DNA from 2 places in the Streptomyces sp. NBC_00019 genome. Region 1 is predicted to be linked to the other one. Evidence: riboswitches for the same ligand, from Rfam matches in the RefSeq annotation. Region 1 holds a riboswitch; the other holds the start of a gene.
What was found. A riboswitch is a leader RNA that binds a small molecule or an ion and turns the genes downstream of it on or off. The one in region 1 is predicted to bind cyclic di-AMP.
Positions count from the first base shown of each region.

Region 2: linked by a shared signal. The riboswitch ahead of OHU89_RS40935 (peptidoglycan DD-metalloendopeptidase family protein) and the one ahead of OHU89_RS36350 (M23 family metallopeptidase) in region 1 are both predicted to bind cyclic di-AMP.

Region 1 is NZ_CP108302.1:7,718,932-7,726,035, forward strand. Features, by position in the region: gene OHU89_RS36335 (DNA topoisomerase (ATP-hydrolyzing) subunit A) at 1-113, opposite strand, end outside; gene OHU89_RS36340 (M16 family metallopeptidase) at 429-1,823, shown strand; gene OHU89_RS36345 (M16 family metallopeptidase) at 1,820-3,208, shown strand; cyclic di-AMP (ydaO/yuaA leader) riboswitch at 3,400-3,569, shown strand; gene OHU89_RS36350 (M23 family metallopeptidase) at 3,582-4,358, shown strand; gene OHU89_RS36355 (GntR family transcriptional regulator) at 4,546-5,241, shown strand; gene OHU89_RS36360 (HPr family phosphocarrier protein) at 5,379-5,660, opposite strand; gene OHU89_RS36365 (GNAT family N-acetyltransferase) at 5,860-7,104, shown strand, end outside.
Region 2 is NZ_CP108302.1:8,847,704-8,854,807, reverse strand. Features, by position in the region: gene OHU89_RS40940 (Tat pathway signal sequence domain protein) at 1-1,233, opposite strand, end outside; gene OHU89_RS40935 (peptidoglycan DD-metalloendopeptidase family protein) at 1,433-2,383, opposite strand; cyclic di-AMP (ydaO/yuaA leader) riboswitch at 2,388-2,545, opposite strand; gene OHU89_RS40930 (alpha-galactosidase) at 2,863-4,947, opposite strand; gene OHU89_RS40925 (tyrosine-protein phosphatase) at 5,118-5,915, shown strand; gene OHU89_RS40920 (DUF6126 family protein) at 5,928-6,050, opposite strand; gene OHU89_RS40915 (helix-turn-helix domain-containing protein) at 6,047-6,658, opposite strand; gene OHU89_RS40910 (aspartate aminotransferase family protein) at 6,725-7,104, opposite strand, start outside.

The DNA of each region.
Region 1 (7,104 bases):
GAGTACGCGTACTCGAGGAAGGAGCCCTGCATCTCGTCGACGACGTCGATGTCGAGGATCTTCTCCTCGAACGAGTCGTCGGGCGGCGGGGTCTTCGTGCTTCGGCGGGCCATCGCTGCCGGCTCCTCTTTTCTGGTCGCTCGCCTTCGGGTCGCGCCCCTTCGGCTCACTCTTGCTGAAGCGTGAACGGGATCTGACGCGGACCATTGTGGACCGCGGCACTGACAACGCGGACGACGACCCGGCGTCAGCCGTCCCGCAGGGTGTTCACCCGTACGGCACGCGGCGCCCGCCCGCAGGCTACGGGATCTCGCTGTCGGCGTACGACCACCGGGAACTTCACCGGCGCTCCGCACGCTTGCATACAGTGGCAGGACCGGCAGAAAAACGCGGTTCAGATCAACCGCACCGCGATCGAAGGGACGTACATGCCCATGGGTCACACGGCCACAGACCAGGCAGGCACCGGAGGCCTGACAGCAACGGAGCACCGCCTGGCCAACGGGCTGCGCGTGGTGCTCTCCGAGGACCACCTGACCCCGGTCGCGGCGGTGTGCCTCTGGTACGACGTCGGCTCGCGTCACGAGGTCAAGGACCGTACCGGCCTGGCTCACCTCTTCGAGCACCTGATGTTCCAGGGCTCCGGACAGGTCAAGGGCAACGGCCACTTCGAGCTCGTCCAGGGCGCGGGCGGCTCGCTCAACGGCACCACGAGCTTCGAGCGCACCAACTACTTCGAGACCATGCCCACCCACCAGCTGGAGCTCGCCCTCTGGCTGGAGGCCGACCGCATGGGCTCGCTCCTTGCCGCCCTCGACGACGAGTCGATGGAGAACCAGCGGGACGTCGTCAAGAACGAGCGCCGTCAGCGCTACGACAACGTCCCCTACGGCACGGCGTTCGAAAAGCTGACAGCCCTCGCCTACCCCGAGGGTCACCCGTACCACCACACGCCGATCGGTTCGATGGCCGACCTGGACGCGGCCACGCTGGAGGACGCGCGCGCGTTCTTCCGGACGTACTACGCGCCGGGCAACGCGGTGCTGTCCGTCGTCGGCGACATCGACCCCGAGCAGACGCTCGCCTGGATCGAGAAGTACTTCGGCTCGATCGCGTCGCACGACGGCAAGCCCGCCCCGCGCGACGGCTCGCTGCCCGAGGTCATCGGCGAGCAGCTGCGCGAGGTCGTCGAGGAAGAGGTCCCCGCGCGCGCGTTGATGGCGGCCTACCGGCTGCCGCACGACGGCACGCGCGACGCCGACGCGGCCGATTTGGCGCTCACCGTCCTCGGCGGCGGTGAGTCCTCCCGCCTCTACAACCGGCTGGTACGCCGCGACCGTACGGCCGTCGCCGCCGGCTTCGGCCTGCTGCGGCTCGCCGGAGCGCCCTCCTTGGGGTGGCTGGATGTGAAGACGTCCGGTGACGTCGAGGTGCCGGTCATCGAGGCGGCGATCGACGAGGAGCTCGCCCGGTTCGCCGCGGAGGGCCCCACGGCCGAGGAAATGGAGCGCGCCCAGGCCCAATTGGAGCGCGAGTGGCTGGACCGGCTCGGCACCGTCGCGGGCCGCGCCGACGAACTGTGCCGCTACGCCGTCCTGTTCGGCGACCCGCAGCTCGCCCTCACCGCCGTCAACCGGGTGCTCGAGGTGAGCGCCCAGGAGGTCCAGGAGGTCGCCAAGGCCCGCCTGCGCCCCGACAACCGCGCGGTGCTCGTCTACGAGCCCGTCTCCGGAGAGACCGCCGAGGACGCGGATCCCCCGGAGGACCCCGAGGCCGAGGCCACCGTCGAGGCCGGCGACAAGAACGAGGAGGCGGCCAAGTGACCGAGCTCGCCACGATGGAATTCCACCCCCGGCCGCAGGCGGGCGAGGCGCGGCCGTGGGCCTTCCCGGCCCCCGAGCGCGGCACGCTCGACAACGGCCTGACGGTCCTGCGCTGCCACCGCCCCGGCCAGCAGGTCGTCGCCGTCGAGGTCCTCCTCGACGCCCCGCTGGACGCCGAGCCGGCCGGCCTGGACGGCGTCGCCACGATCATGGCGCGGGCCTTCTCGGAGGGCACCGACAAGCACACCGCCGAGGAGTTCGCCGCCGAGCTGGAGCGGGCCGGCGCCACCCTCGACGCCCACGCCGACCACCCCGGCGTACGGCTGAGCCTCGAGGTCCCGGCGTCACGGCTGCCCAAGGCGCTCGGTCTGCTGGCCGACGCCCTCAGGGCGCCCGCGTTCGCGGACAGCGAGGTCGAGCGGCTCGTCACCAACCGCCTCGACGAGATCCCGCACGAGCTGGCCAACCCCTCCCGCCGGGCCGCCAAGGAGCTCTCCAGGACCCTGTTCCCGGCGGACCTGCGCATGTCCCGCCCGCGCCAGGGCACCGAGGAGACCGTCCAGAACATCGACTCCGCGGCCGTACGCGCCTTCTACGAGAAGCACGTCCGCCCAGCCACCGGCACCGTCGTGGTCGTCGGCGACCTCACCGGCATCGATCTCGACGCGCTGCTCGCCGACACCCTCGGCTCGTGGACCGGCTCCCAGGCCGAACCGCGTCCGGTGCCGCCGATCACCGCCGACGACACGGGCCGTGTCGTCATCGTGGACCGCCCCGGCGCCGTCCAGACGCAGCTGCTGATCGGCCGTATCGGCGCCGACCGGCACGACCGTGTGTGGGCCGCGCAGGTGCTCGGCACGTACTGCCTCGGTGGCACCCTCACCTCCCGTCTGGACCGTGTCCTGCGCGAGGAGAAGGGCTACACCTACGGTGTGCGCTCGTTCGGGCAGGTCCTCAGGTCCGCCCCCGACGGAACGGGCGCCGCGATGCTCGCCATCAGCGGCTCCGTCGACACCCCGAACACCGGTCCGGCCCTGGACGACCTGTGGACGGTCCTGCGCACCCTCGCCGCGGAGGGGCTCACCGACGCCGAGCGGGACGTGGCCGTGCAGAACCTCGTCGGCGTGGCCCCGCTGAAGTACGAGACCGCGGCGGCCGTCGCGAGCACGCTGGCCGACCAGGTCGAGCAGCACCTGCGCGACGACTACCAGGCCACGCTGTACCGGCAACTCGCCGCGACCGGCACCGTGGAGGCCACTGCGGCGGCCGTCAACGCCTTCCCGGTGGACCGGCTCGTGACGATCCTGGTCGGCGACGCGTCCGCCATCAAGGAGCCCGTGGAGGCCCTCGGGATCGGTGAAGTGACCGTCGTGTCCGCCGAGTAGCGGCACGCGCGTGAAGGGGCCCTGGTGACTGACGTGTCACCAGGGCCCCTTAATGTCCGAATTAGGGGAGAGGTTGCCTGTCTGCCCTGTGGCATGCGCTACAAAAACCCTGATCCGTTTGGGGATTGAAAGTCGCCCCGCTTAGCGTCATCCGGGCTGTTCGTCAGGCAGTGCGCCGCGCCCGCGGCACCGGACAGCCATCGCCGAGTCCCCGTACGGCGCGAGCCAGGGGAGCCGGGGACCCACATATATGTAGTCCCTGGGGTGAATCGGACGCCCGCGCGTGCAGCGAGGGGGTCCGTAGGAGACCTTCCTGCTCCGAACCCGTCAGCTAACCCGGTAGGCGAGAGGGAAGGAAAGGACCAGCCACTACATGGCGTTCACGCGCGCCACCGGGAAGCACCGCCGTCCCAGCCGGACGAAGCGCACCACCGCCCACGTGGCGGGGGTCGCGGCACTCGCCACCACCGGCGTCATCGGCACCCTCGCGGCCCCGGCCCTCGCCGCTGAGCCCGCGGCCGAGCAGACCGGCCTCACCCCGGTCATCACCATCGGCGACTCGGTCGCCGCCCAGATCGACGCCCAGGCCGAGGCCCAGCAGCAGGCGGCCATCGAGGCCGCCGAGCAGAAGGCCCGGCAGAAGGCCGAGGAGGAGGCGCGCGAGAAGGCCGCGGCCAAGGCCAAGAAGGAGCGCGAGGCCAAGGAGCGCGCCGCCCGCGCCGCCGCCGAGCGCAAGCGCCTCAACAGCTACGTCGCCCCGATCTCGGGCTCGTACATCTCCACCGGCTACAAGGCCGGCGGCGCCGTCTGGTCCTCCGGCAGCCACACCGGCGTCGACTTCCACGCCGCCAGCGGCACCTCGGTCCGCTCGGTCGGCTCCGGCACGGTCGTGGAGGCCGGCTGGGGCGGGTCGTACGGCAACAACATCGTGATCAAGATGAACGACGGCACGTACACCCAGTACGGGCACCTGTCGTCCATCGGTGTCTCGGTGGGCCAGACGGTCACGCCGGGCCAGCAGATCGGCCTCTCCGGCGCGACCGGCAACGTCACCGGGGCGCACCTGCACTTCGAGGCCCGCACGACCGCGGAGTACGGCTCGGACATCGACCCCGTCGCCTACTTGCGTTCGCATGGCGTGAACGTCTGACGACGGACCGCAAGATCTCCCGGAACCCCGGCTCCCCGAGCCGGGGTTTCGCCGTTTTTGCCACCCGCCTGTCCAAAAAATATGCATGGATTCCGGCCTGCCATCGGAAATTCCCGCTCTTTGCAATAGAGTCACTGAACACACGTCAATCGTCGACGTTTCACGGGGATTAAAGCGGAGGTCGGTCATGCGTATTCCGGCGCACTCGGTATGCACGGCGATCCGGGACGACATCGTCGCGGGTGTCTACGAGCGCGGCAGCCGCCTCACCGAGGAACTCCTCGCCCGCCGCTACGGGGTCTCCCGTGTCCCCGTCCGGGAGGCGCTGCGCACCCTGGAGGCCGAGGGCTTCGTGGTGACGCGGCGGCACGCGGGCGCGTGCGTGGCCGAACCGACCGAGCAGGAGGCCGCCGACCTGCTGGAGATGCGGATGCTCCTGGAGCCCCTGGGTGCCTCGCGGGCCGCCCAGCGGCGCACCGAGGCGCACTTGAAGGTCCTGCGCGGTCTGGTGAGGCTGGGCCAGGAGCGGGCCAGGAGGGGCAACAGCGATGACCTGCGGTCCCTGGGCGGCTGGTTCCACGAGACGCTCGCCCAGGCCTCCGGCAGTCCCGCGCTGACCTCGATGCTGACCCAGCTGCGGCACAAGATCTCCTGGATGTACGCCGTGGACGCCCCGGCCAACCCGGTCGAGTCCTGGGCGGAGCACGGCGCCATCGTCGACGCCGTGGCGCGCGGCGACGGAGAGCGCGCGCGGGCGGTCACGGCTCTGCACACGGAGCGCTCGACAGCCGTGCACCGACTCCGATTCAACGGGGCGGGAGATCGGCCGGAGCGTGTGAGGAACTCGCAACATCCCGTAAACATGCCGAGCCTGCGGCATTAACACGGGAGCCGTATACAAAGAGGCAGTAATTCGCGGGGGATTATTTCCGCTGCCTGTGAGCGGGAAATACAAAGGGCTCGCCCGATAAATTCGGACGAGCCCTTCTGTGGTGCCGTGAATCAGTCGGCCCCGGTAAATCAGACGGTCTCGGGAAGCTCCTCGAGACCCTCGGAGACCAGCTTCGCCAGTCGGTCGAGGGCGGCGTCCGCGCCCTCGGCGTCGGAGGCGAGGACGATCTCCTCGCCGCCCTGGGCGCCGAGGCCCAGAACCGCCAGCATGGAGGCCGCGTTGACGGGGTTGCCGTCGGCCTTGGCGATCGTCACGGGGATACCGGAGGCCGTGGTGGCCCGGACGAAGATGGAAGCGGGGCGGGCGTGAAGGCCCTCGGCCCAGCCGACGTTGACGCGGCGCTCAGCCATGTGATGCTGCCCTTCGGTGTTCAGGTTGTCTAGACCAGTTTCCCACAACGTGAAGCGTCTCCGGATCGGACCCTGTGTCCCGTCCGGGGTGAGTCGTCGGACCGCGGCCTCGGTCCGACTTCCGTCCTTGAGTGATCCTCTTGCGTTCTCCACAGACTGCCTCGCGCCGTTGTCGTACGCGAGCCGTAATCTGGGGCCCATGCAGACCTCGCCGGACCGGCACGAGTACCCCGCGCACTGGGAAGCCGACGTGGTGCTGCGCGACGGCGGTACCGCGCGCATCCGCCCCATCACCGTTGATGACGCCGAGCGCCTGGTCAGCTTCTACGAGCAGGTGTCGGACGAGTCGAAGTACTACCGCTTCTTCGCGCCCTACCCTCGCCTGTCCGCCAAGGACGTCCACCGCTTCACGCACCACGACTTTGTGGACCGGGTGGGACTCGCCGCCACGGTCGGCGGTGAGTTCATCGCCACCGTACGCTACGACCGCATCGGCACTGATGGAATGCCCGCGTCCGCACCGGCCGACGAGGCCGAGGTCGCCTTCCTCGTGCAGGACGCCCACCAGGGCCGGGGCGTCGCCTCCGCCCTCCTCGAACACATCGGGGCCGTCGCCCGCGAGCGCGGCATCCGCCGCTTCGCCGCCGAGGTGCTGCCCGCCAACAACAAGATGATCAAGGTGTTCAGGGACGCCGGGTACACCCAGAAGCGCAGCTTCGAGGACGGTGTCGTCCGCCTGGAGTTCGACCTCGAACCCACCGACCGCTCCCTCGCCGTGCAGTACGCGCGCGAGCAGCGTGCCGAGGCAAGGTCGGTGCAGCGGCTGCTCACGCCCGGCTCGGTCGCCGTGATCGGCGTCGGCCGCGCCCGTGGTGGCGTGGGCCGCGGCATCTTCGACAACATCCGCGACGCCGGCTTCACGGGCCGGCTGTACGCCGTGAACCAGGCCTTCCCCGGCAAGGAGCTCGACGGGGTTCCCGCCTACCGCTCGGTGCGCGACATCGAGGGGCCCGTCGACCTCGCGGTCGTCGCCGTGCCCGCCGAGCACGTCCCCCAGGTCGTCACCGAGTGCGGCGAGCACGGCGTGCAGGGACTCGTGGTGATCTCCGCCGGGTACGCCGAGAGCGGGCCCGAGGGACGCGAACGGCAGCGCGAACTCGTGCGGCACGCGCGCGCGTACGGCATGCGGATCATCGGGCCCAACGCCTTCGGCATCATCAACACCAACCCGGACGTACAGCTGAACGCGTCCCTGGCCAACGAGAAGCCTCGGCCCGGCCATATCGGCCTCTTCGCCCAGTCCGGCGCCATCGGCATCGCCCTGCTGTCCCGCCTGCACCGACGCGGCGGCGGCGTCACGGGGACCACGGGCGTGTCCACCTTCGTCTCCTCCGGCAACCGCGCGGACGTCTCCGGCAACGATGTCCTTCAGTACTGGTACGAC
Region 2 (7,104 bases), 1.1 Mb from region 1:
CTCGGCGGCGTCCCCCGCAGCCCCGCGTACGTCGAGCTGGGCCGGGTGGCGCTGCCAGAAGTCCCTGAGGCCGAAGGAGAGTCCGCCGCTCGCGCCACCGACGTAGCCGAAGCCGCCGGCGCGCCGCCCGGCGGCCGCGTGGATCCAGCCGTAACCCGCCTTGGTGCGCTTGCGGACGGTGTAGCCGTCGGCGTTGGGCTGGGTGAGTGTGTAGTCGCCCCAGGTCGGGATGTAGGCGAGGCGGCTGGAGACGCGGGTGTCCCAGGTGGCGGTGTCGGGCAGCTTCTCCCCGGCGATCTGGGCGCCGCGGACCGCCGCGCCCGGGTCGCGTCGCAGCCCCGTGATGCCCTGGACGGCCTCGCCGAACAGTCCGCCGTCGGAGTCGGCGAACCGTATGTGCCGGTCGTAGGGCTGATCGCCGAGCGGCACGGTGAAGCGGACACCGAGGCCGCGCAGGAAGTCGCCCTGGTCGGAGCCGGGCTTCTGCTCGCCGTCCCAGACGAAGGTGTGCACGAGGCGGAAGGAGTCCGCGCCGGCGAAGAAGGGGAAGCGCAGGGTGTACGGCAGCCAGTTCCGGCCGCCCTTGCGGTGCCGGCCCTCGACGCGGACGACGGCCCGGACCGGACCGTCCTGCTCGATCTCGACCTTCTCGACCCGGCCGGCGAAGCTCTCGACGTCGGCGCCCTCTCGCACGGACTCCTGTCGCAGGGCAACCAGCTTCCCGTCCCGCGCGATCTCGGCCGACCCGCGCCGCACGCTGCGGACGACGGTGTCGGAGCCCTTGGCGCCGAACACGGCTGTGATCACACCGGTCGACACCTCGACCCGGCCGCCGGACCGGGTGACGGTGACCTTCCGCTCGGGGGCCGCCGGGCTGCCCGCCGCGAGCCTGTACGCGGAGGCCTTCGGGGCGCCGGGCGCGATCGCGTGCGCGGTCCACTTCACCGAGCCGTCGGGCCAGTGGCCGGTGACCCAGCTCTGGACGGGGACGTCGTCGCCGGCGGCGGTGGTGGTCAGCCGGAACATCTGCTCCGGCCGGTACGCCCCGCGGGCCCACGGCACGCCCCAGGTGGTGCCGGCGTGGGCGTCGGGCGTCGCGCCCTCCAGCCAGCGGAGTTCGGTGTCGTCCGCGTCGGCCGCGGTGGCGGTGTGGGACAGGGCCCAGGAGAACTGGGCCGCGGCGGCCGCGGCTGCGGCGCCCTTGATGACGGCGCGTCGGTCGACGCCGGGCACGGGGACCTCCGGATGATGCGAATAGAAAGCGCTTGCATCGCTACGGAGATCACTGTGTCCCCACCTTCCCCTCACTGTCGACGCTTTGGACAGCCGTGCCACAAGAACGCAATAAAGTGATCATGAGCCCGCAAGAGCGAACACCGAAGGCCGGACCCGGGGATCGGGATCCGGCCTTCGGTGGCACAGGGGGAGGGCGTCAGCTGACGGAGACGCCCTTCGCGCGGAGGTAGGCGAGCGGGTCCACGTCCGAGCCGTAGTCCGGCGTGGTGCGGATCTCGAAGTGGAGGTGCGGGCCGGTCACGTTGCCGGTCGCGCCGGAGAGGCCGACCTGCTGACCCTCGGTGACGGTCTGGCCGGACGAGACCGAGAGCGAGGAGAGATGGGCGTACTGGGCGTAGTAGCCGTCGGCGAGCTTGATGACGACCTGGTTGCCGTACGCGCCACCCCAGCCGGCGGAGACGACCGTGCCCGCGCCCACGGCCTTGAGCGAGGTACCGGTCGGGACGACGAAGTCGACGCCCGTGTGGTAGCCGCTGGACCACATGCTGCCGGACATCCGGTACGGGGTACCGACGGTGGCGCCGGCCACGGGGAGGGTGAAGCCGCTGGAGCTGGTCGTCTCGCTGCTCTGCGTCACGGTCGTCGTGTTCGACGAGGAGGACTTGGAGGATTCGGAGGAGGCGGACGAAGAGGACTTCTGGGTCTCCGCCGACTTCTGCGTCCCCGCGGACTTCTCCGTGCTCGCCGCGGCCTTCTTGCCGAGGGTGAGCTTCAGACCCGGGTGGATCAGCGCCGGGTCGGAACCGACGGCCTCGCGGTTGTCCGAGTAGAGCTTCTGCCAGCCACCGCTGACATTCTGCTCGTCGGCGATCTTCGAGAGGTAGTCACCGGACCGCACCGAATAGGTGCGCACGGTCGCGGTGTTCGCGGCGCTCTTCTTCTCCGCGGTCTTCTTCTCGGTGGCCGTCTTCTCGGCGACCGGAAGGGACTGGACGGCCTTCTCCGAAACAGACTGCGGGGTGGCCGCGTGGGCGCCTGCGGCGCCCATCAGCGGGAGGGCGAGTGCGGCGCCACCGGTGCCGGCGACGGCGATCGAACGGGTCAGGCGCTGGGCCTTCGGACGGCGGTGCTTACCCTTCGCGGGCATGGCGAATTCCTCTCCGGCGCCTGCGAGGTGAGCTGTCGGGTTCGGGCTGGAGATGCCCGGCCGCACCGAAGTGCGACTTAACCCCTAGCCGTTCCGGAGACCGGAACAGGCGGTTGTACCTGTGGGTCCCCCGCTCCTGCCGTTCACGGGTGAGTTGTGCGGTCCCCGGGCGGCGGCAGGATTGGGCGTCCGTCCGGATTGATGGCGAACGTAAGCGAGCAAGACGCAAAGGGACAAGTGAGAGGTTCCAGGTGAATGCATTCCTCTTGATCCGCTGTGAGAATTACCGGTCACCCTGCGTGAATTGCGCACGCCTCCCGCCATGCAAAACCCCTGGAAAAGAACGGGAATTACGTGAACATGACGGGCGACGCACGGTCACGGATATGACGCTCCTCACGTGGCACTTTCACAGCTTCCCTTATTCCAGAGCGAGTTGGAATGAAGGATGAGGAAGGCGTCAATTTCGGACAGACGACTCAGATGCGACGCAGCCGGAGAACTGCCGCATCCAGGTCGCCGCGCAATCCGACGTGAAGTCCGTGATGCAGCAATACGGCACCCCTGTGAACTTCGCCCGTTTCGAGGCATTCGTACGACGCTGTCGGGTCGAGCCCACGCAGCCGCAGCGCCGGCACGGGCTCGCCGTAGCTCTGCGCCTGGAGCCAGGCGAGCACGACGGTCTCGTCCCCGAGGACGTACTGGACGGCACTGAGCCCGCCCCGCGGCGGTCGCAGCCGGTGGAGGTCACCGCGCTGCACCACGGGCCGGATCTCCTTGTAGAGCTCCACCCACTCATGGGCCTCGGCGAGCTCCTCCTCGCTCCACTGCGTGAGGTCGCCGCCGACGCCGAGCACCCCGGCCATGGCGCTGACGAACCGGAAGCGCAGCGAGCTGACCCGGCCGTTGAGCATGGCGTTCGGGCTGTCGGTCACCCAGGCGGCCATCACGCGCGCGGGGTGGATCTGGCCGAAGCCGTGCTGGATGGCGAGCCGGTCGAGCGGGTCGGTGTTGTCGGAGGTCCACACCTGGTCCGTACGGCCCATGACACCGAGGTCGATACGGCCGCCTCCGCCCGAGCAGGACTCGAACGCGACCCCCGGATGGGCGGCCCGCAGCCGGTCCAACAAGGCGTAGTAGGCGTGCACGTGGTCGACCCAGAGCCGCTGCGGGTAGGGCTCGCCGGGCCAGCCGGCGTCGGTGAAACTGCGGTTGAAGTCCCACTTCACATAGTCGATCGGGGCGCTGGTCAGGAGTGCGTCGAGGTGGCCCCAGAGGTACTCCTGGACGTCCTCGCGCGCGAGGTTCAGTACGAGCTGATTGCGGAATTCCGTCCGCTTTCGTCCCGCTTGGTGCTGAACCCAGTCCGGGTGCGCCCGGTACAGCTCGCTGTCCGGGTTGACCATCTCGGGCTCGACCCAGATGCCGAACTGCATACCGAGCGCGTGGACGTAGTCGGCGAGGGGCTTCAGGCCGCCTGGGAAGCGGTCGCGGTTGGGCGTCCAGTCGCCGAGGCCGGCGCGGTCGCTGGTGCGGGTGCCGAACCAGCCGTCGTCGACCACGAACAGCTCGACGCCGATCGCCGCGGCCCGCCGGGCGAGGGTGCCCTGCTGCTCCTCGGAGATGTCGAACTCGGTGGCCTCCCAGGAGTTGAACAGCACGGGCCGGTCCCGGTCGGCGTCCGGGATGACGTGCGCCCGCTGGTACGCGTGCCAGGCCCGGCTCGCCCCGCCGAAGCCGCCGTCGCTCCACAGTCCGGCGAAGACGGGCGTCGTGAAGGACTCCCCCGCCGCCAGCCGCAGCAGACCCGACTCGTCGTGTCCGACCCCGCCGGTGACCTGCACGCGCGCGTCGGAGAGTTGGGCCACGGCGATGCGCCAGGAGCCCGACCAGCCGAGGGCGCAGCCGTAGACCTCGCCGCGTTCCTCGGTGGCGTCCGTGTCCAGCGCCACCCATGGCAGGTACTGGTGCCCGGTGTGCCCGCGGCGGCTGCCGATGACCTTCTCGCCGTAGGTGAGCGGCGCGCTGGTCAGCCGGGACTCTGCGGCCCAGCGGCCGTGCAGATGGGACAGCCGCCAGTCCTCGCGGTCGGGCAGGGTCCAGGTGGCGGAGTCGGCGCGCAGGAGCTCCACCGTCTCGGGCCCCTGGTTGTCCAGGGTCACCCAGCGCTCCACCACATCGGCGCGCATCCGGTAGTGCAGCGTGATCGCCAGCCCGGCGTCACGGAACCGGAGCCGCAGCTCGTCGCCGTCGGTGTCGCCGGAGGTCTCATGGGACTCGAAGGTCCACTCGGTACCGCGCCGCTCGTCGGTCCGCACCGACAGCGCGGGCCGCACGAAGCGGGGGCCGCCCTCGACGGGGTACTCCTCGCGACCGTCGAGCGGGGACTCGAAGCCGCGTTCGGCGGGCAGGGGGCGGGCGGCGAGTTCCTCGGCGTCGGCGAGCTCGATTCTCGGGCCCCAGTGGAGGTACAACAGGACGTCGTCCCCGGTGAGGTGGACGGCATAACTGCTGGCAGGCCCGGAGAGAAGCCAGGTACGGCCGGTTTCGGAGATCTCCAGCATCAAATCCTCACAGATACAAACAGGTGCGCTCAAGTGCCAACATCATCAATGGCCGCGAGCCCTGGGTGCAACGCCTGTGGACAACTGATTGCCCCAGGAACCGATGTCGTATCGTCGAGGAGGTGCCCGCTGACGAGCCGTGACGGCGGGACCGGCTGGGAGGAGCCCCCGTGACGCAGCAGATCCCGTCGACCGAGCCCGAGCTGACCGGAGTCCGCAACTTCCGGGACGTCGGCGGTCTGCCGACGGTGGACGGACGGCGGGTGCGGTACGGAGTGCTGTTCCGCAGCGGTCACCTGGCGCACGCGACCGACGAGGACGCCGCGTTCCTCTCCTCCCTGGGGCTGCACACGGTCTTCGACTTCCGCAACGCCTCGGACCAGAAGCTCGAGGGCCCCGACGTCGAGCTGCCGGGCGTGCGCAATGTGAACCTCCCGCTGAGCGACCCGGCGGACGGCTCGGAGTTCTGGAAGATGGTCCGGGACGGCGAGATCGAGCAGCTGCGCGAGATCCTCGGCGACGACAAGGCGGCGAACCGGATGATCGCCTCGTACCGCAAGATCGTGAAGGAGCGCACCGCCGAGCACTCCCGCGTCCTGCACTCCCTCGCCGAGGAGAGCGTCCCCGCGCTGATGCACTGCGCGGCGGGCAAGGACCGTGCGGGCCTGTCCATCGCCGTGACGCTGCTCGCCCTCGGCGTGGAGCGGGAGGCGATCGTCGCGGACTACCTGGAGTCGAACGCCAAGCACCGCCGCTACAAGGTGCACCGCAGCAGCAAGTCCACCGCCGCCTACTCCCCCGAGGTGATGGAGCTGCTCGGCCCCCTCTTCGACGCGCGCGCCGAGTATCTCCAGGCCGCGTTCGAGACGATCGAGGAGACCTGGGCCAGCGTCGACACCTACCTGGAGCAGGGTCTCGGCCTGACCCCGCAGCTCCGGGACCGGCTGCGCGAGCGGCTCCTCGACTGAGGGCCGCCGGGTCTACTGCTTGGCCCCGAGCTCGAACAGCAGGTAGATGAAGGCCGCGAAGAGGTGCCCCACCGCGATGTAGATGATCAGCCGCACCCAGATGCCGCGCGGGAACCTCTCCTCCATGTCCTTCATGGCGTCTCTCCAGGGGTAGGGCCCAGGCACAGCGTGGCTGTGGGGCTCTGCAGCAGGGTGTGGACGAAGAGCAGCTCGACCCCGTCGGGGTCCTGGGCCGCGATGCGGTGCGGGGTCAGCGAGTCGAAGTGCGCGCTGTCGCCCGGGGCGAGCCGGTGGGTGGTGTCCCCGAGACGCAGCCGCAGCCGTCCTCTGAGGACGTACAGCCACTCCTCGCCGGGATGGACCCGCACGATGTCGCCCTGCGAGCCGTGGGGGACGTGCACGCGCAGCGCCTGCATGCCGCGTCCGGGCGCACCGGCCTGCCAGTAGGTCCAGCCGCCGGCGGCCGTCGGTTCCATGTCGGCGGCGCGCACGACGGCGTCCCGTTCGGCGACCGTCTCGCCGAGCAGCTCCGAGACGGTCGTACCGTAGATACGGGCGAGCGCGAGCAGCATCGGCAGCGAGGGCTGACGCTGCCCGGTCTCCAGCCGGGAGAGATGGGCGGGCGACAGCCCGGCGGCACGGGCCGCGGCCTCCAGGGTGAGGGAGGCGCGGTGCCGCAGCGCGCGGAGTTGCGGCGCGACGACGGGCAGGACGTCGCCGGGCTCGGGTTCCGGAGAGCTCATGCTCTCCATTCAGCCGCAGGTTTGCCTCCAGGGCAATTTTCTTGCCTCAGAGGCAAACCGCGCCGACTACCGGTTGGCCACCGCCTGCTTGACCAGCGTCTTCCCGAAGTCCCACATCAGTCCGCCCCCGCCGTGCGCGTCGTCCATGATGTCCGTGAAGGCGTCGACGAACCGGTCCACCTCCCGCTCCCCGACGGTCAGCGGCGGGATCAGCTTGATGACCTCCAGGTGGTCGCCGGAGACCTGGGTGAGGATCCGGTGGCGCTGGAGCAGCGGTACGACGACCATCTGCGCGAACAGGCCCTTGCGGGCGGCCTGCAGCATGGTCCAACGGCTGCGCAGACCGAGGGACTTGGGCCGGCCGAACTCGATGCCGACCATCAGACCCCGGCCCCGGACGTCGGCGAGCAGCTCGTACTTGTCGACCAGTGCCGCGAGCCGGTTCT